One region of the Actinoplanes sp. CA-015351 genome, then DNA from elsewhere that is predicted to be linked to it. Evidence: predicted binding sites of a transcription regulator. Region 1 holds the regulator's gene; each other region holds the start of a gene.

Region 1 (6,855 bases):
GGTTCCAGCCGCAGCGGGCAGATCAGAACGCACTCGTCCGGGTCGTCGGCCGGCGCCCACCAGCTGCGGGAACCTGATCCAGCGGGTGCGGGCGGCAGCGACTCGGCGGCGAGGGCGCCGTCGTCGGTGGCGAGCAGGACCCGGCTGACCGAGCCCGGCGGAAGCAGCCCGATGATCGCGGTACGCACAGCCGCGTCCACCGCAGGCTGATCAGCCGCCGCGACAAGCGCCGTGTTGGCGGTACGCAGACCGCGTTCCCGATTCAACGCGGCACTGTGCTGACGGATCGCGTCGGCCAGGCGGGTGATCGTGAGAAGCAGCGTGACCGCTCCGGTGACGGCGATCACCACCCCGTCGCGCACGTCGTTGTTGAGCGCCTCGATGAGCAGCACCGCCGGGGGAGTGGCGGCCGACGCGGCGAGCAGCACGGTCCAGTGGATCCGCCACGGGGTGGGTTCCGGCGGGCGCGGCTCGGTGAGCCGGACCATCGACGGGTGCAGTGCGGACATCCCCCAGCAGAGATAGAGGGCCACATACGTCGTCTCGGCGGCGAACGATCCCTTGGTCAGCGGATAGAAGATGTCCCCGGCGAGCATGCCGAGCCCACCGGCGAGCAGCAGGATCGCGGCGACGTTGCGGCGGTCGGCCAGGACCAGCCGGACCGCCACGCCCGCCAGGAGCAGGTCGCCGATCACGTCGGCGGCGTTGACCGCACCCATCTGCCCGGCCGATCCGATCACGAAGACCCAGACGACGAGCAGCGTCGAGCAGGAGAACGCCACCAGGTCGATCAGCCGGGCGCGGTCGGCGAGCAGCGAGCCGTCCCGGGTGAACTGGAGCAGGCAGACCACGACCAGGGCGAACATCGCGAGGTAGCAGACTTCGGCGAGGTCCATCCGCCGGTAGGCGTAGAGAACGTCACCGGCACTGAGCGTCGCGACCGCAGCGGCGAGCAGCAGCCACGGGGCCTTGCGGGCCGGTCGGTGACGTCGCACGCCGTACAGGATGGCGACGACGCTTCCCGCTCCCAGCAGGATCCACTCGATCGCCCTCAGCACGCTCTACTTAGTACCAGGGCGGTTGCGGACTGTCCATGTCGATGTATACGCAGCGCAACCCGGAATGCGGCAGATCGAGAGTTACGTCCGGTCACCGGAACACCTCAGCCACCACCTGTGCGGTGTTTCCACCGGCACCGCTGGTTACCGGCTGCCATTTACCGTCCGGCGCGTGCCACTCCAGGTCGGCGAAACGTACCCGTTCGAGGCCGCTCACCGCGGCGTGCGAGACCAGCCAGTGTGCGTACCGCCAGCCGGTGTCCGGGCTGGAGACCGAGACGGTCAGGCCGGCCGGGTCGCTGGCGGTCGCCTTGTTCGGCAGTTTCTTGCCCCAGTCCAGCTTGAGGCTGGCGAGCAGGGCGGTGGCCGCCTCGGCGCCCCGGACCGCCGGAGTGCCGGTGTAACGGCACTCGACGGCGCCGGTGGCCCGGCCGGTCAGCGCGGCGGCGAGCACCCGCGACTCGTCGGACCACTTCTCGTACGCCTCCGGGTACGCCGAGCGCTGCACCTTCTGTGCCGCGTCGGTGACCCGCATCTCCTGCCAGCCCTTGACCTTCTTCAGGGCGGAGTAGAACTTGCCGGCCGCGTACCGAGGGTCCTTGATCTGCTCGAACGTGCCCCAGCCCTGGCTGGGTCGCTGCTGGAAGAGCCCGACCGAGTCCCGGTCGCCGTCGTCGAGGTTCTCCAGTTTCGACTCCTGGAACGCGGTGGCGAGCGCGATCACCACGGCCTGCTCGGGCAGGCCGCGCCGGACACCGACCGCGGTGATCGTCGCGGCGTTCGCCATCTGCACGGAGTCGAGGGTCACCTGGCCGTCGGCGCTGACCGTGCACTCCGGGCCCAGCTGCGGCAGCTTGATGCTGGTCACCACCGAGCGCAGAACCACGAAGACGCCGAGCGCACCGAGGAGGGCCAGCAGGGCGATGCCGCCCATGATCGATTTCTTGCGCACGCCCACCTCCAAGCTGTCGCCGGCCGCCAAGCCTAACCAACGAGCGCCCGTGGCTCGGCGTGACTACATGGCGACGGACCAGGACGGATCCCGTTTCTCCCGTGCCGCGGCGACACCCTCACGTCCTTCCGCGGACTTGAAGTATCCGGCGGACCGGTGTGCCAGATCTGCCAGTTCGGTGCGGATCGACTCGTTACGCGTACGCCGGAGAAGTTGTTTTGTGCCGGCAAGCGCGAGTGGACCGCCGCGAATGAGCGACGCGCAGAAGCCGGCCACGGCTTCGTCCAGATCCTCGGCGGCGACCGCGGCAGTGACCAGGCCGATCTCCGCGGCTCGCGTCCCGTCGAAGACGTCGCCGGTCAGGAAGAGCTCGGCGGCGGCGCGGGGCGACAGCCGGGGCAGGACGGTGGCGCTGATCACCGCGGGGATCACGCCGAGGCGTACCTCGGTGAAGGAGAACGTGGCGGAGCGGTCGCAGACCGCGATGTCGGCCGCGCCGATCAGGCCGAGGCCGCCGGCGCGAGCGGGACCGGCGATCCGCGCGACCACCGGCTTGGGAAACTCCCAGAGCACGGCGAGCACGTCGGCGAGCAGTTCGGCGGGAAGTTTGTCGCCGGGCGCGGCCGCGGCGGTCTCCTTCAGGTCGACGCCCGAGCAGAAGACCGGGCCGGTGTGTGAGAGGACGATCACCCGGCACGCCGGATCGGCGGCGGCCGAGGCCAGATCGTCGAGCATTCCGCGCAGCACTGCGGTGGAGAGCGCGTTGCGGCTGGCAGGGTTGTCCAGAGTCAGGGTGCGGACCGGATCCATGTCCGGAACGATAACTACGCTTGACGGATGGCAGGCGCACTCCCCGATGGTGAACCCGTACCCACTGATGGCTCGCTTCCTGAGGAAGCGACCCGGCACGTGGGTGAGAACGGGTTCGCCGTCTACGTCCATGTTCCGTTCTGTGCCAGCCGTTGCGGGTACTGCGACTTCAACACGTACACGGCCAGTGAGCTGGGTGGCGGTGCGAGCCGCGACGAGTACGCCTCCACCGTTCTGCAAGAACTGGCGCTGGCCGCGCGGGTGATCGAGCCCGGCAAGAAGGTGGACACGGTCTTCGTCGGCGGTGGCACACCGACGCTGCTCCCGGCGGACGATCTGGCCCGGATCCTGGAGGGGATCGACAAGACCTGGGGGTTGGCGGCCAATGCTGAGGTGACCACCGAGGCAAATCCGGAATCTGTCGATATTTCGTATTTAAAAACACTGCGTAATGCCGGCTTCACCCGCATCTCACTGGGCATGCAGTCCGCCGCGGAGAACGTTCTGCGCGTCCTCGACCGCAAACACACCGCCGGCCGGGCACCACAAGCCGCCCTCGAAGCCCGTGACGCCGGGTTCGAGCACGTCAACCTCGACCTGATCTACGGAACGCCGGGGGAGAGCCCGGACGACTTCGCCCGGTCGCTGGACGCGGTCGTCGACGCCGGGGTCGACCACGTGAGCGCGTACGCCCTGATCGTCGAGGACGGCACGCGGATGGCGACCCGGATGCGCCGGGGTGAGCTGCCGTTCCCGGAGGACGACGTCGCCGCGGACCGCTACCTGGCGGCCGAGCAGGCGCTGACCAGTGCCGGCTTCGAGTGGTACGAAGTGTCCAACTGGGCGAAAAAGGGCGGAGAGTGCCGCCACAACCTGCTCTATTGGACCGGTGCCGACTGGTGGGGCCTGGGTCCGGGCGCGCACAGCCACGTCGGTGGGGTGCGGTGGTGGAACGTCAAGCATCCGTCCGCGTACGCGAAAAGGCTCGCCGCCGGCGAGTCGCCTGGCCTGGCCCGCGAGGTTCTCACCGACGAGGACCGGCACGTGGAGGACGTGATGCTCCGCGTTCGTCTGCGGGAGGGCATCTCGCTGCGAGGTCTCAACAAGGACGCGGCAGCACGCGCCCTTGCCGGTGGACTGCTCGACAAGGGCGCTTACGACCGGGGACAGCTGGTGCTGACGCTGCGGGGCCGGCTGCTCGCCGACGCCGTGATCAGGGACGTTATTTGATGATCGAGACGTTCAGCGGGTAACGGAACGGCTGCCCGTTGGTCGCCTTGATGCCCGCGATCAGCGGCACGATCCAGGCGATCAGCCAGGTGGCCAGGACGACCAGCCAGCCGATGAACACGCAGATCAGGATGTATCCGACGATCGTCAGAACCGACCAGAGGATCTGGAAGTTCAGCGCCTGCACGGCCTCGGCGCGGACCTGCGGCGAGCGCGCGCCCTGCGAGAGCAGTGTGATGAGCGGCATGACCCAGCCGAGCGTGCCGCTGCTCAGGAAGGCGACAAGTGCGCTGATGAAGTGGGTCAGCACGATCCAGGTGCGGTCCTCGCCGGCGCCCGGAGGCTGCTGATATCCGCCGTACCCGTAACCCTGCGGCGGCGGATATCCCTGCGGCGGGCCGTAACCGGGAGGGGGCGGCGGCTGATACCCAGGGGGTGGGGTCTGGGCATAAGGGTCGTTATAGGGATCATTTCCCTCAGGAGGGCGAGGAGGCTCGGTCATATCTCCACGCTAAGGCTGGTAATCCACCGGGTCGTGCCCGCCCCGCCGCCCAAGATCTGAGAACGCTACGTACTTTCGATCATCGCGTTGCCGCCCCTGGCGACGTAGACTGGCACTCTGTCTTCGGGAGTGCCAAAGCGAGTGCCAACAGGGGGAGGGGTCATATGAGTCTCGATGACCGCAAACTCGAGGTTCTCCGGGCGATAGTCCAGGACTACGTCGAGACGCACGAGCCGGTCGGCAGCAAAGCTCTGGTCGAGCGTCACCAGCTGGGCGTCTCCCCGGCGACCGTGCGCAACGACATGGCCGTCCTGGAGGAGGAGGGTTACATCCGGCAGCCGCACACCAGTGCCGGCCGGGTGCCCACCGACGCGGGTTACCGCCTCTTCGTCGACCGGCTCACCCGGATCAAGCCGCTGACCCCCGCCGAGCGCCGCGCCATCGAGCGCTTCATGGTCGGTGTCGTCGACCTCGACGACGTCGTGCACCGCACGGTCCGGCTCCTCGCCCAGCTGACCCGCCAGGTCGCCGTGGTGCAATACCCGAGCCTTTCCCGCTCCTCGGTCCGCCATCTGGAGCTGGTGCCGATCTCCACGACCCGGCTCACCCTCGTGATGATCGCCGACACCGGCCGTGTCGAGCAGCGCCTCGTCGAGATGCCGGGGCCGATCGCTGCCGACGACGTCTGGGAGCTGCGCCGCCGGGTGAACGAGAAACTGGTCGGTCAGAAACTCGCCGACACCCCGCTCCTGGTGCAGAAACTCGTCGACGAGTCGGCTCCGGAGCGGCGTCCCGCGATGGCGTGTCTCGCCTCGGTGCTGCTCGAGACGCTCGTCGAGCGCAGTGAGGAGCGCCTCGCCCTTGCCGGTACCGCCAATTTGACCCGCGGTGGTGTGCTGGACTTCCAGGGCACGCTGCGCCCCGTCCTCGAAGCCCTCGAGGAGGAGGTCATCCTGCTGAAACTGATCGGTGACCTGGAACCGAGCACCACCCGGGTCCGGATCGGCGACGAGAACGAGATCGACAACCTCCGGTCGGCATCCGTGGTGAGCAGCGGTTACGGACCAGGTGCGACGATCGTTGGTGGGCTCGGTGTTTTGGGGCCCACCCGCATGGACTACCCGGGCACCATCGCTACTGTTCGTGCAGTGGCACGGTACGTTGGCGACCTGTTGGCACAGAATTGACGGATTCGCGCAGACATTGAGGACTCCAAACCCCGTGGCCAAGGACTACTACGGAATTCTCGGCGTGAGCCGGGAAGCCACCGACGACGAGATCAAGCGCGCCTACCGCAAACTGGCTCGGCAGTACCACCCCGACGTCAACCCGGACCCTGAGGCGCACGAGAAGTTCAAAGAGATCAACGCCGCTTACGAGGTCCTTTCGGACGATCAGAAGCGGCAGATCGTCGATCTCGGCGGCGACCCTCTCGCGCCCGGTGGTGGCGGCGCGCCCGGCCCCGGCGGAGCCGGACCTTTCGTCGGCTTCCAAGACATCATGGACGCGTTCTTCGGCACGGCGGCCGGCGGCGGTTCACGTGGGCCGCGCCCGCGTACCCGTCCCGGCGCCGACGCGATCCTGCGCCTCGAGCTCGACCTTGTGGAGACCGCCTTCGGCGTCGAGGCGCCGATCACCGTCGACACCGCGGTCCTCTGCACCCAGTGCTCCGGCGCCGGCACCGCCCCCGGCACACAACTCGCGACCTGCGACGTCTGCGCCGGCCGCGGCGAGGTCCAGTCGGTGCAGCGCACCTTCCTCGGCCAGGTCGTCTCGTCCCGCCCCTGCGCGAACTGCCAGGGCCACGGCACGACCATCCCGACGCCCTGCCCCACCTGCGCCGGCGACGGCCGGATAAGGACACGACGCTCCCTGACCGTCAAGATCCCGGCGGGCGTCGAGGACGGCATGCGCATCCGCCTGGCCCAGCAGGGCGAGGTCGGCCCCGGCGGCGGCACCGCCGGCGATCTCTACGTCGAGATCCACGAGCGCCCGCACGACGTCTACTCCCGCAAGGGCGACGACCTCCACTGCCGGGTGACGCTCCCGATGACCGCCGCCGCCCTCGGCACCCGGATGACCATCAAGACCCTCGACGGCGAGGAAAACATCGAGGTCAAGCCCGGCACCCAGCCCGGCAGCACGCTGCGCATCCGCACCAAGGGCGTACCGCATCTGCGCGGCCAGGGTCGCGGCGACCTCTTCGTGCACCTCGACGTCAAAACCCCGACAAAACTCACCGCCGACCAGGAACGCATGCTCCGCGACTTCGCCAAGACCCGCGGCGAGGACATCGCGGAACT
Region 2 (6,855 bases), 1.8 Mb from region 1:
GTCTCGATGGCGAGGCCAGCGCTGCGGCAGGTGCTAATTCCGTCCCCGTTCCGGCAGGTCGCCGCGGGGAAAGATGAGAGGAAAGCCTCGATGACGTCTGCCGTCAGTGCACCCAGCGCTACCACCACTTCCCCTGCTCGCGGCCTGGTTTGCCGTGCCTGCGGCGCGGAATACCCGCTCGCCGCGCAGCACGCCTGTTACGAGTGTTTCGGCCCGCTCGAGGTCGCCTACGACCAGGCGGCGCTTGCGCGGGTCACCCGGGCCGAGATCGAAGCCGGCCCGCAGAACATCTGGCGTTACGCGGGGCTGCTCCCGGCCGGCCAGGACCCGGCCACCCGGGTGACGCTCGACCCCGGTCTGACCCCGCTGGTGAGCGCCCCGGCGCTGGCCGCCGCGATCGGCTTGAAAGCGCCGCTCTGGGTGAAGGACGACTCGCAGAACCCGACCCACTCGTTCAAGGACCGGGTCGTCTCGGTGGCCCTGACCGCGGCCAAGGAGCTGGGCTTCAACCGCTTCTCCTGCGCCTCAACCGGCAACCTGGCGAACTCGGTCGCCGCGCACGCGGCCCGTGCCGGTGTGCCGAGCATCGTTTTCATCCCCTCCGACCTGGAGCAGGGCAAGATCATCACCACCGCTGTCTACGGCGGTGAGCTGGTCGCGATCGAGGGCTCCTACGACGACGTGAACCGGCTCTGCAGCGAGCTGGTCGAGACCGACGAGTTCGAGGACACCGCGTTCGTCAACGTGAACGTCCGGCCTTTCTACGCCGAAGGATCCAAGACCCTTGGGTACGAGGTCGCCGAGCAGCTGGGCTGGCGCATCCCGGCCCAGGTGGTGATCCCGATGGCGTCGGGTGAGCTGCTCACCAAGGTGGACAAGGCGTTCACCGAGCTGGTCGAGATCGGACTGGTCGAGGCGCCGGAGGGCGGCTGGGCCGTGTTCGGCGCACAGTCGGCCGGGTGCAACCCGATCGCCACGGCCCTGCACAAGGGCACCGACGAGATCATCCCGGTGAAGCCGACCGGCATCGCGAAATCGCTGAACATCGGTGACCCGGCCGCTGGGGCGTACGCGATCGAGGCGGTCAACCGGACCGGCGGCTGGATGGATTACGCCGACGACGAGGAGATCCGTGCCGGCATCCGGCTGCTCGCCGAGACCACCGGCATCTTCGCCGAGACCGCCGGTGGCACCACGGTTGCCGTGCTGAAGAAGCTGGTCGAGAGCGGCAAGCTGGACCCGGAGAAAGAGACTGTCGTCTACAACACCGGCGAGGGTCTGAAGACTCTGGACGCTGTCGCCGGCCAGGTTGGACCGACTCACACGATCAAGCCGTCGCTGAAGGGCGCCCGGGAGGCCGGCCTGCTGGGATAACTCTCAGTAGTTGGTTCTCTGCCCGCTGTCGAAGATTCCCTCCTGCGAGGACTTGCGATCTGATCTCCGGATCGGCAGGATGCTCACTGCGGGAGGACGCGACGCCGTACGAGGCTCCTCACCTGGACATTGGCGACAATCTCCGAGGGACCCAACGATCCAGCGCTGACCCACGTGGCTTTCGAGCCGGAGGCGCTGTGCGTCCGTCCTCCCGACCAAAACTTCTCAGAGCTGCCTTCGCAGCAGCCGCTGCAGCCATGGCCGCAGGGGTTCGAAGTCGGGATAGTTCCCATCGACGAGCCCGGCCGCCTTCTCGAAATAATTGCGAACCCCGAATGAGCGGGTGAGCATGATCGACCAGATGCAGGCGATCCAGTACGCAGGCCAGAAGAACGGGCCGAGCGCGGCGTACTGGCTGGCGTGCCGGCACTCGTGGCGCAACAGTTTCTCGCGGCGCGGGTCGAGCAGCCACTCCGCTGACCGCTTTGTGATGATCACCGAGCCGATGGTGAAACAGGACGCCGGCGGTTTTTTGAAGCGGTAGTTCTCGGCGATGAAAATCCCGTCCGGGCCCCGCCTGATCTTCGTCCTGGTCGCAAACGCGAGCAGCAGGCCCGCGCCCGTGGTGCCGTTCACGGCGGTGAGGACAGTGCGAGCCCGCGGGCGCATCAGATCCGCCGGCGCATCTGCAGCTCGGTGAGCGTGGGCACCGTCGGATGCGGCAGCCGCACCCCCGTGTCGGTGAAACCCAGCTTTTCGTATGCCCGGACGGCCCGATCGTTGCCGACCACCACCTCCAGCATCAGCTCGTCCCGCCCGGACGCCAGCGACCAGTCGGCGACCGCGTCAACGAGCTGAGCCAGCACCTTGCCACCCCGGTACGCCGGAGTCAGGTAGACCGCGAACACGACAGTGCAGTGCGGATCGTCCGGCAGCACGGTCCCGCCGGCGTGCCCGATCAGGGGACCGTCGACCGGGTCAGCGACGAACTGAGCGGTGTCCGGACCGGACGACGACTGCCGGGTCCGGTGCCGGTAGCTCTCGTGCGGGCGAGCCGCCGCCTGGGCCAGGGTTTCCAGAAAAGCGAGCGGGCTGTCCGCGAGCATCTCCAGTCGCAGCGCCCGCATCCGTCCCGTGTCCTCTGGTGTGACCCGGCGTACGGTCCAGTTCTCCATGACGTCCTCCATACCGTCCGCCGTGCGCGGGAGCAACCCTGACCTGCACTTTCAAGATCCTTATGTGAATACACGGCCGGGGTCAGGGGTTTCGCGGGAAGATGGTGTTTCTTGCACTCGGTACCCCAGAGTGCTAAACAAGTCATTGGCACTCGCTACTTGTGAGTGCCAGCAGGTCGGGACGGTGGGGTTCCGGTCGCAGCGCTGCCATCGGTGCTTCGACACGAAACCGGTCGTCGCGGGCTATCCGGCTCGGCCTGAGGACGTCACATCGCCAGGTGGTGACGTCCACAGACGTTCCTCAACGTGCGGAAAGCGGGGCCGACGAGGCCCGGCACCGCGGATGTCCGGGAGGACAACGCCGTATGGCCAAGATCATCGCATTCGACGAGGAGGCTCGTCGGGGCCTCGAGCGCGGCATGAACCAGCTTGCCGACGCCGTCAAGGTGACGCTCGGCCCCAAGGGCCGCAACGTCGTCCTCGAGAAGAAGTGGGGCGCCCCCACGATCACCAACGATGGTGTATCCATCGCCAAGGAGATCGAGCTCGAGGACACCTTCGAGAAGATCGGCGCCGAGCTGGTCAAGGAGGTCGCCAAGAAGACGGACGACGTCGCCGGTGACGGCACGACGACCGCGACCGTCCTGGCGCAGGCGCTGGTCCGTGAGGGCCTGCGTAACGTCGCCGCAGGCGCGAACCCGATGGCCCTGAAGCGTGGCATCGAGGCTGCTGTCGCCAGCGTCTCCGAGGGCCTGCAGCAGCTGGCCAAGGACGTGGAGACCAAGGAGCAGATCGCCTCCACCGCCTCCATCTCCGCCGGTGACTCCACGGTTGGCGAGATCATCGCCGAGGCCATGGACAAGGTCGGCAAGGAAGGCGTCATCACCGTCGAGGAGAGCAACACCTTCGGCCTCGAGCTCGAGCTCACCGAGGGTATGCGCTTCGACAAGGGCTACATCTCGGCCTACTTCATGACCGACGCGGAGCGGATGGAGGCCGTCTTCGACGACCCGTACATCCTCATCGCGAACAGCAAGATCTCCGCGGTCAAGGACCTGCTGCCCGTCCTCGAGAAGGTCATGCAGTCCGGCAAGCCGCTGGTCATCATCGCCGAGGACGTCGAGGGCGAGGCCCTGGCCACCCTGGTCGTCAACAAGGTCCGTGGCACCTTCAAGTCCGTCGCCGTCAAGGCCCCGGGCTTCGGTGACCGCCGCAAGGCCATGCTGGAGGACATCGCCATCCTCACCGGTGGCGCCGTCATCAGCGAAGAGGTCGGCCTCAAGCTGGACGCCGCTGACCTGACCCTGCTGGGCCAGGCCCGCAAGATCGTCATCACCAAGGACGAGACCACCGTGGTCGACGGTGCCGGTAACGGCGAGCAGATCCAGGGCCGGGTCAACCAGATCCGCGCCGAGATCGAGCGCTCGGACTCCGACTACGACCGTGAGAAGCTGCAGGAGCGTCTGGCCAAGCTGGCCGGCGGCGTTGCGGTCATCAAGGTCGGCGCGGCCACCGAGGTCGAGCTCAAGGAGCGCAAGCACCGCATCGAGGACGCCGTTCGCAACGCGAAGGCGGCCGTCGAGGAGGGCATCGTCCCCGGTGGTGGCGTGGCGCTGGTTCAGGCCGGCAAGAGCGCGTTCGACAAGCTGGACCTGTCCGGCGACGAGGCCACTGGTGCCAACATCGTCAAGGTCGCGCTCGACGCCCCGCTGCGTCAGATCGCCGTGAACGCCGGCCTTGAGGGTGGCGTCGTGGTGGAGAAGGTTCGCAACCTCGAGCCCGGCTGGGGCCTGAACGCTGCGAACGGCGAGTACGTGGACCTCCTGGCCGCGGGCATCATCGACCCGGCCAAGGTCACCCGTTCGGCGCTGCAGAACGCCGCGTCGATCGCCGCGCTGTTCCTCACCACCGAGGCCGTCGTGGCCGACAAGCCCGAGAAGAACCCGGCTCCGGCCGGTGCCCCGGGCGGCGGTGACATGGACTTCTAAGTCCAAGTCTTGGAAGGGCGGTCCGCTTCGGCGGGCCGCCCTTTCTCGTTGGGGTCAGCTCTTGCGGGGGCGGCTCAGCAGGTGCAGGGCGGCGCCGGTCAGGACAGCGGCCGCACCGGCTCGGACCAGGGATATGGCTTCGCTCCCGGTGGTGGGTAGTTCCTGATTTATCGGACTTGTCGGCGAGGAGTGAGGCGGCGTGCTTGGCCCCGGCGGGCTGGGCGCCGGCTGGCTTGGACCTGGTGGAACGCTCGGTTTCGCCGACTGGGTGGGGTGCGGGCTCGCTGAAACGCTGGGCGCAGGCGAGAGGCTGGGCTCAGCCGATGAGCTGGGTTCCGGGCTTGGCGACGTCTCCAGGCCGACCATGATCACCACGGACGCCTGCGCCACGTTTCCGTTCGCGTCCACCACGGTGTAGGTGAACGTGTCCGTCCCGATGAAGCCCGGATCCGGTGTGTACGTCACGCTGCCGTTCGCGTTCAGCACCACCGTGCCGTGCGCCGGCGTGCCGACCTCGGTCACCGTGACCGCCCGCCCCTGACGGTCGATGCTGGGCAGCCAGACTCCGACTCGTTCCCCGGGCTTGGTGACCGCCGCCCGGTCCGGCACCGCTGGCGGACGGCCGTCGAGGACGGTCACCTCCACGGTGGCTGACGCTGTTCCGCCCGCGCCGTCGCTCACCTGGTAGGTGAACGTGTCCAGGCCGGTCTGGTCACCCGCCGGGGCGTACCGGATCCGGCCGCCGGAGAGCGAAGCGGAACCGTGCCCCGCAAGCCCGGCCGAGTCGATGGTCAGGGTCTGGCCCGTGTTGACGTCGGTGTCGTTGGCCAGCACGTCGATCAGCACGGTGCTGCCGGTGAGCACGGTGGCCGTGTCCGGGCCGGCCACCGGCGGGGCGTTCGCGACGATCGTGACGGTCACCAGGCCGGTGTCGGTACGCCCAAGATCATCGCTGACCAGGTAGGTGAACGTGTCCGGCCCGCTGGCACCGGCCGCCGAGGTGTAGGTGATCGTGCCGTCCGGGTGGAGCACGACGGCGCCCTTGCCCGCGGCGCCGGCCGAGGCGACACGCAGCACCTGCCCGGTGTTCGGATCATGGTCGTTGGACAGCACGTTCAGCGGTGTGACGACCTGCGGTTGGGCCACGAAGACGTCGTCCACCGCGATCGGCGCCGCGTTGCGCACGGTGATGGTGATGATCGCCGAGGAGGCCAGCCCACCCGAATCCTCGATCGTGTAACCGATCGCGTCGGTGCCGTAGAACCCGGCCGCCGGCGTGTAGGTGATGGTGTCGTCCGCGTTGCGGACCAGCGAGCCGTGGGTGGCGGCGGTCGTACCGACCAGGGCCGGGACATCGAGGTTCGGATCGTCGTCGTTGGCGAGCGGGTCGATGATCGCGGCGGTGTCGGTGTCCGTGGTGACCGAGTCCGCCCGGGCCACCGGCGGCGAGTTGACCACGCCGATCGTCACGGTGGCGCCGGACGAGCCGATGCCGTCGCTGAGCGTGTATCCGAAGGAATCGGCCCCGCTGTATCCGGCGCCGGGCGTGTAGGTGATCTTCCGGCCGGGGCCGACGGCCGCGGTGCCGTGCGTGGCCGGCGAGGTGACCGTGACGGTCAGTGGGTCGCCGTTCGGGTCGTCATCGTCGTTGGCCAGCACGTCGATGACGTACGCGATGCCGGCCCGAACTGTCACCGCGTCGGGGCGGGCCACCGGCAGCGCGTTCGCCACTGTCACGCTGACCCGGCCGGTGTCGGTGCCGCCGTGCCCGTCGTCGATCGTGTAGTCGAACTGGTCAGCGCCGGAGAACCGTGCGTCAGGGGTGTACCGGATGGTGCCGTCGGGCTGGAGCACCGTGCTGCCGTTCGACGGGTTGGCCGCGCCGCTCACTCGCAGCGTGTCCGCCGGCAGGTTCGCGTCGGTTGCCGAGCCCAGCACGTCGATGTCGAGGTACTGGCCGAACGGGATGGTGCTGAAGACCAGGTCGGCGGCGACCGGCGCGGCGTTGCGCACGGTCACCGTGACGGTCGCGGCGGAGGTGAGCCCACCGCCGTCTCTCATCGTGTACGGAAACGTCACGGTCCCGGAGAACCCGGCCGGCGGCTGGTACCGGACCTGCCCGGCGGAGATTGAACCCGGGGCGCCGACCGAGTCGAGGATCTTGGCGTCGGCCACGTTCGGGTCGGTGTCGTTGGCCAGCACGTCGACCAGCACGACAGTCTGGAACGGCGTGCTGGCCGCGTCGTCGGCCGCGGTCGGCGCGGCGTTCTCCACGTCCACGTACACATCGCCGGTCGCCTGCCCGCCGTGGCTGTCCG
Region 3 (6,855 bases), 610 kb from region 1:
TCGCGGCGCGCTATCGCGCCGCGTCTCAGGCGCTGCGCGCGGCGGGGGTACGCACAGCGAAGGTCGAAGCACTTCTCGAGGCGGCCCAGGTGCTGCTGCCCGGAGTCTTCCTGGTCCTGCTGACGTGGCTGGGCGCGCGATCCGCCTGGAAAGGCGAGATCACTGTCGGTCAGCTGGTGTCGTTCTACGCGTACGCGGCGTTCCTGGTGGCACCGTTGCGGCAGCTCACCGAGGCGGTCGACAAGATCACCCGAGGGCACGTGTCGAGTCGCCGGGTGGTGGCGATGCTGACCGTGGAACCGGAGCTGACCGAACCGGACGATCCGGTGCCGCTGCCGGCCGGTGAGCTTCGTGACCAGGAATCCGGAGTGTGTGTGCCGGCCGGGCTGATGACCGCGATCGTCGCGGCCCTCCCATCCGACGCGGCCCGGATCGCCGACCGCCTGGGACGGTATGCGGACGGCTCCACTCTCGGCGGCGTGCCGCTTGCCACCGGGGATCTCGCCGAGGTCCGGGAGCGGATCCTGGTGGCCGACAACGACGCGCGCCTGTTCGCCGGCCGGCTGATGTCCGATCTGGACCCGTACGCGACCGGCGCCCTCCCAGAGGCGCTGGAGGTGGCGGCCGCGACCGGCATCGTCGACGGCCTGCCGGACGGGGTGGCCAGCGTCGTCGCCGAACGCGGCCAGTCCTTCTCCGGCGGTCAGCAGCAGCGGCTGCGCCTGGCCCGCGCGCTGATCGTGAACCCCGAGGTGCTGATCCTTGTCGAGCCGACGAACGCTGTCGACGCGCACACCGAGGCGCTGATCGCCGACCGGCTGCGGGCGGCCCGGTCCGGGCGTACCACTGTCGTCTGCACGTCCAGCCCGCTGCTGCTGAGCCGCGCCGACCAGGTCTGCTACGTCGAGAATGGACAGCTGGTGGCGGCCGGCCCGCATCAGGACCTGCTCCGCTCCACACCCGGGTACGCACGGATGGTGCTGCGCGAGGATCAGCCATGACCCGCCCGCTTCCGGTGGCGAGCACGTCGCAGGCTCGCCGGTACGCCCGTGACCTGGTCCGCCTCGACCCGGGGATGTTCCGTGCCGCGGTCGGGCTGAACGTCGCCGCGGCGCTCGCAGCCCTGGCCGGCCCGCGGCTGCTCGGCGACCTGGTCGAGGCGATCGAGAAGCACGAGCCGATGGACGACCTGAACCGGCTGGTCCTCGCGCTCGCCGGATTCGTGCTGGCGCAGGCGATCCTGACCCGGTTCGCGCATCTGGCCTCGGCCCGGCTGGGCGAGCGGGTACTGGCCCGGCTCCGCGAGGAGTTCGTCGCCCGGGTCGTCACCCTGCCGCTGTCCACGGTGGAGGCCGCGGGCAGCGGTGACTTGCTGACCCGGGCCACCCGGGACGTCGACGCGCTCTCCAAGTGCGTCCGGTTCGCGGTGCCGGAGACGATGATCGCACTGATCACGCTGGTCCTGTTCGTGGTGGCACTGGTGCTGGTCAGTCCGCTGTTCGCGGTGCCGCTGCTGATCGGGGTGCCGATCCTGGTGGTCGGGACCCGGTGGTACCTGCGGCGGGCGCCGGAGGGTTATCTGGAGCAGAACGCGGCGTACTCCGACGTGACCGAGGGGCTCACCGAGACGGTGGAGGGCGCGCGGACCGTCGAGGCGCTGCGCCGGGGGCGGCAGCGGGTTGCGCGTACCGACGTGGACCTCGCGCGGGCCTGGAAGGCCGAGCGGCACACGCTCTTCCTGCGGACCGTCTGGTGGCCGATCATCGAGACGAGTTACGTCCTGCCGGTCGTGGTCACCCTGCTCACCGGCGGCTGGCTCTATCTGCGCGGCGTGGTGACGCTGGGTCAGCTGACCGCTGCGGTGATCTACGTGCAGCAGCTCGTCGACCCGCTCGACCGGCTTTCCGCCTGGCTCGACGAGCTGGAGGTCGGCGCCGCCTCGCTGGCCCGGCTGCTCGGCGTCACGGCCGAGGCGTCGCCGGCGGCCATCGGGCCGGAACCGTCCGGTAGCCGGATCGAGCTGCGTGGAGTGCGGTTCGCGTACCGGCCGGACCGGGAGGTGCTGCACGGTATCGATCTCACCCTGGAGCCGGGCGAGCGGCTTGCCGTGGTCGGTGTCTCCGGCGCCGGCAAGTCCACCCTCGGCCGTCTGCTCGCCGGCGTGCACCAGCCGACCGCCGGCAGCATCACGGTGGGTGAGGTGCCACTGGCGGCGCTGCCGCCGGAGCGGCTGCGCGCCGAGGTCGCTCTGGTCAGCCAGGAACACCACATCTTCATCGGCACGCTGCGCGAGAACGTCGCCCTGGTGCGTCCCGGCGTCGCGGACACCGAGGTACGCGGGGCGCTCTCCGCCGTGCACGCCCTGGACTGGGTGGACGACCTGCCGGACGGCCTGGCGACCGTGGTCGGCGCCGGAGGTCTGCCCCTTACTCCGGCGCAGGCTCAGCAGGTGGCTCTCGCCCGGCTGATCCTGGCCGACCCGCACACGCTGGTGCTCGACGAGGCGACCGCTCTGCTCGACCCGCGGGCGGCCCGGGACCTGGAGCAGAGCCTCGCGGCCGTGGTCCGCGGGCGCACCGTCGTGGCGATCGCCCACCGGCTCTTCTCGGCACACGACGCCGACCGGGTCGCGGTGGTGGAGGACGGCCGGATCGCCGAGATCGGGTCACATGACGAGCTGCTGGCGGCCGACGGGGCGTACGCGGCTCTGTGGCGTTCCTGGCAGGGGACCTCGGAAAAGCAGGAAGGGCGCGCCGATGGCGCGCCCTTCCATGTTCGTTGACTTCTTAGAAGCCGGGGCCGTGCTGGTGGCCGTGGCCACCGTGGCTGTGCCCGCCACCGGCGGCCGGAGCCGCCTCGGCCGGCTTCTCGACCACGAGGCTCTCGGTGGTCAGCAGCAGGGCGGCGATCGAGACGGCGTTGGAGACCGCGTTGCGGGTCACCTTCACCGGGTCGATGATGCCGGCCGCGGCCAGGTCGACGTACTCGTCGGTGGCCGCGTTGAGGCCCTGGCCCCAGCCCAGCTCGGCGACCTTGCCCACCACGACGTAACCGTCGTGGCCGGCGTTCTGCGCGATCCAGCGCAGCGGCTCCACCAGCGCCTTGCGGACGATGGCGACACCGATGGCCTCTTCGCCGGTGAGACCGAGGTTGCCCTCGAGCTCCTTGGAGACCTGCGCGAGCGCGGCGCCGCCACCGGGGACGGTGCCTTCCTCGACCGCTGCCTTGGTCGCCGCGATGGCGTCCTCGATGCGGTGCTTGCGCTCCTTCATCTCGACCTCGGTGGCCGCGCCGACCTTGATCACCGCGATGCCGCCGGAGAGCTTCGCGAGCCGCTCCTGGAGCTTCTCACGGTCCCAGTCGGAGTCGGACGCCTCGATCTCCTTGCGGATCTGCGAGACCCGGTCGGCCACGTCGGCGCTGTTGCCGCCGCCGTCGATGATCGTGGTGTTCTCCTTGTCGACGACGATCCGCCGGGCGCTGCCCAGCGACTCGATGCCGACCTGGTCGAGCTTGTAACCGAGCTCGGGGGCGATCAGCTCGCCACCGGTCGCGATCGCCAGGTCCTGGAGGATCGCCTTGCGGCGGTCACCGAAACCGGGCGCCTTCACCGCGGCGACCTTGATGGTCTTGCGGAGCGCGTTCACCACGAGGGTGGAGAGGGCCTGGCCCTCGACGTCCTCGGCGATGATCAGCAGCGGCTTGCCGCCCTGGAGCACCTTCTCCAGCAGCGGGAGGAGCTCCTCGATGCTGGAGATCTTCTGCGTGGTGATCAGGATGTAGGCGTCCTCGAGGACGACCTCCTGAGACTCCGCGTCGGTCACGAAGTTCGGCGAGATGAAGCCCTTGTCGAACTGCAGACCCTCGGTCACGTCGAGCTCGGTCAGCATGGCCGAGCCCTCCTCGACCGTGATGACACCGTCGCGGCCGACCCGGTCCATCGCCTCGGCGATCAGCTCGCCGATGGTGGCGTCCTGGGCCGAGATGGTGGCCACGTTCGCGATCGCCTTGTGGTCGGCGACCTCGACGGCCTTGGCCAGCAGAGCCTTGGAGACGGCCTCGGAGGCCAGGTCCATGCCGCGCTTGAGGCCGATCGGGTTGGCGCCCGCGGTCACGTTACGCAGGCCCTCACGGACCAGCGCCTGCGCGAGCACGGTCGCGGTGGTGGTCCCGTCACCGGCGACGTCGTTGGTCTTGGTCGCCACCTCCTTGACGAGCTGCGCGCCAAGGTTTTCGTACGGGTCGGAGAGCTCGATCTCCTTGGCGATGGTCACACCATCGTTGGTGATCGTGGGCGCACCGAACTTCTTGTCCAGGACGACGTTGCGACCGCGCGGTCCGAGGGTGACCTTGACCGTGTCGGCGAGCGTGTTGACGCCGTGCTCCAGCAGGTGCCGGGCGTCGTCAGAGAAACTGAGAATCTTCGCCATTTATGGTCCCTTCACGCACCAGCGCCCTGCCCCGAGCTATCGGAACAGGGCGCAGGCGCAATCAGTTAGGTCTTACTTCTCGATGACCGCGAGGACGTCGCGGGCGGAGAGCACCAGGTACTCCTCGCCGGCGTACTTGACCTCGGTGCCGCCGTACTTCGAATAGAGCACCACGTCGCCGACCTGAACGTCGAGCGGAACGCGGTTGCCCTTGTCGTCGATCCGGCCGGGACCGACAGCAAGGACGGTGCCCTCCTGCGGCTTCTCCTTGGCGGTGTCGGGGATCACGATGCCGGAAGCGGTCGTGGTCTCAGCCTCGTTCGCCTGGACCACGATGCGGTCCTCGAGCGGCTTGATCGCAACCTTTGTCGCGGTAGTCACGGGCATACCCTCCTGGGTACAGGTTTCGCCGGCCATGAACCAGGCCGGTCTCATGCCTCATGCCACCGGGCGGGGCCGTCGTCGCGGGTGCCGGTCCGCCTGGTGCCTGACCGCACGGGCGGGCCGCACGGCTGGCACCCTCATGTTGAGAGTGCTAATCGGAGACTATTCCGGAACTAGCACTCCGTCAACCAGAGTGCCAGCCTGTCATGCCAGGGAGAATGCCTGTCGTGACACCTGAGCTGCTCTCTGCATTACGTACCCCGGAAGGGGTCGAAGCCCTGGCCGTGGCGGCTGAGGTGGCTGACGCCGAGCCTCTCGCCGCCGCCTCGGCCGTCCGGGCCCGGGGCATCGGCGCGGAACTCGCGGCAGCCGCCTTGACCCAGGCTAGTTTGCGCGGCCGCGCGGCGATGAAGTTCGGGCCGGACGCGGCGCGGATGTTCTTCACCCGCCCGGGGCTGGAACAGGCCACCCGAGCGGGTGTCGCGGCTCGCCGGGCGGAGCGGCTCGCCGCCGCGGATGTGCGCTCGCTCACCGACCTGGGCTGTGGTCTCGGCACCGACGCCTTCGCCGCGGCCCGCCGCGGCATCCGGGTGTACGCGGTCGACGCCGACCCGCTGACCGCCGCTGTCGCAGCCGCCAACGTCGAGGCGCTCGGCCTGACCGACCTGATCACGGTGGAGTGCGCGGACGCCACCACGGTCGCGGTGGAGGCGTACGACGCGGTTTTCGCGGACCCGGCACGCCGTCAGGCCGGGCGGGGGCGGGTGTTCGACCCGAAGTCGTACTCGCCGCCGTGGGACTTCGTGGCGGCGCTGCCGCAGCGGGTACCGCGGACCGTGCTGAAACTCGCGCCCGGCATCGACCACGGCCTGCTGCCGCCGGGCGCCGAGGGTGAGTGGGTCAGCGTCGGGGGCGACCTGGTCGAGGCGGCCTTCTGGTGCGGGCCGCTCGCCCGGGATCCACGCCGGGCGTCGCTGCTGAGCGGCGCCGGGGACGCGTCGCGGGGCGTCGCGGAGCTCACCGGGTCCGGCGTCGAGGCCGCACCGGTGGGCCCGGTCGGCGCGTACCTGTACGACCCGGACCCGGCAGTGGTTCGCTCGCACCTGGTGGCCGAGTTCGCTGAGACGGTCGGCGGGCGGCTCGGCGATCCGGACATCGCGTACGTCTACACCGACGATCCGGTGGACACGCCGTTCGCCCGTCGGCTCGGTGTGACCGACGTGCTGCCGTTCTCCCTGAAGAAGCTGCGCGCCCTGCTGCGGGAGCGGGGGATCGGGCGGCTGGAGATTCGCAAGCGCGGTTCGGCCCTCGTCCCGGACCAGCTGCGCAAGGATCTGCGCCTCTCCGGTCCGAACGGCGCCGGCCTGGTGCTGACCCGGGTCGCCGGCGCGCCGGTGGCGTTGATCACTCGTGAGTCGTAGCGCGGTACCGTGCCCCGCATGGCGAAGAAAGCGGCCGGCACGCCGGCCACCGTCGTGCTGACCGCCGAGCGGGTCGCGCACACCCTTCATCCGTACGAGGTGTCGCCCGACTCGCCGAACTACGGCGCTCTGGTCGCCGAGTTCCTGGGTGTCGCGCCCGCGAGCCTCTTCAAGACGCTGATCGCCGAGGTCGACGGGAAACTGGTCGTCGGGGTCGTGCCGGTGACCGGCGACCTCGACCTGAAAGCGCTCGCGCAGGCCGCCGGAGGCAAGCGGGCCACGCTCGCGGACCGGGCCGCCGCCGAGCGCAGCAGTGGGTACGTCCGCGGCGGGATCAGCCCGCTCGGCCAGCGCCGCCGACTCCCCACGGTGATCGACGACACCGCGCCCGATCTCGACCTGATGTACGTCTCAGCGGGCCGCCGGGGTCTCCAGGTCTCGCTGGCCCCGGCCGACCTGATTCGCCTGACCAGCGCGACCGTGGCACCGATCCGCAGCTGAAGTCGCAGCATCCTAGTACGAGTCAGGAAACGTCTGTTCTTCCGGGATCTGCCAACTTCGAGGCCGAACATTACTTAGCGTTACCCCGTGTGTATCCGGGGGCGTTTTTCGTGCGGCAA

What was found. Region 1 encodes HrcA, which represses chaperone genes, less so after heat shock. Its sites were predicted from a motif close to GGTTNGCACNCTCNNNNNGAGNGTGCNAACC; they were not measured.
Region 2: a site for HrcA is predicted at 2,693-2,723, ahead of groL (chaperonin GroEL). Genes of this name have one in related genera too.
Region 3: a site for HrcA is predicted at 4,941-4,971, ahead of groES (co-chaperone GroES). Genes of this name have one in related genera too.

Annotation. Positions count from the first base shown of each region.
Region 1 is NZ_CP192102.1:1,309,088-1,315,942, forward strand. Features, by position in the region: gene ACQP2E_RS06020 (PAS domain S-box protein) at 1-1,058, opposite strand, end outside; gene ACQP2E_RS06025 (hypothetical protein) at 1,150-2,016, opposite strand; gene ACQP2E_RS06030 (enoyl-CoA hydratase-related protein) at 2,074-2,820, opposite strand; gene hemW (radical SAM family heme chaperone HemW) at 2,848-4,050, shown strand; gene ACQP2E_RS06040 (DUF4870 domain-containing protein) at 4,043-4,552, opposite strand; gene hrcA (heat-inducible transcriptional repressor HrcA) at 4,717-5,739, shown strand; gene dnaJ (molecular chaperone DnaJ) at 5,774-6,855, shown strand, end outside.
Region 2 is NZ_CP192102.1:8,030,164-8,037,018, reverse strand. Features, by position in the region: SAM riboswitch class I at 1-80, shown strand, start outside; gene thrC (threonine synthase) at 91-1,374, shown strand; gene ACQP2E_RS36565 (hypothetical protein) at 1,600-2,010, opposite strand; gene ACQP2E_RS36560 (GNAT family N-acetyltransferase) at 2,043-2,549, opposite strand; gene groL (chaperonin GroEL) at 2,915-4,537, shown strand; gene ACQP2E_RS36550 (Ig-like domain-containing protein) at 4,592-6,855, opposite strand, start outside.
Region 3 is NZ_CP192102.1:695,096-701,950, forward strand. Features, by position in the region: gene ACQP2E_RS03200 (ABC transporter ATP-binding protein) at 1-1,001, shown strand, start outside; gene ACQP2E_RS03205 (ABC transporter ATP-binding protein) at 998-2,782, shown strand; gene groL (chaperonin GroEL) at 2,787-4,430, opposite strand; gene groES (co-chaperone GroES) at 4,503-4,817, opposite strand; gene ACQP2E_RS03220 (class I SAM-dependent methyltransferase) at 5,033-6,235, shown strand; gene ybaK (Cys-tRNA(Pro) deacylase) at 6,254-6,736, shown strand.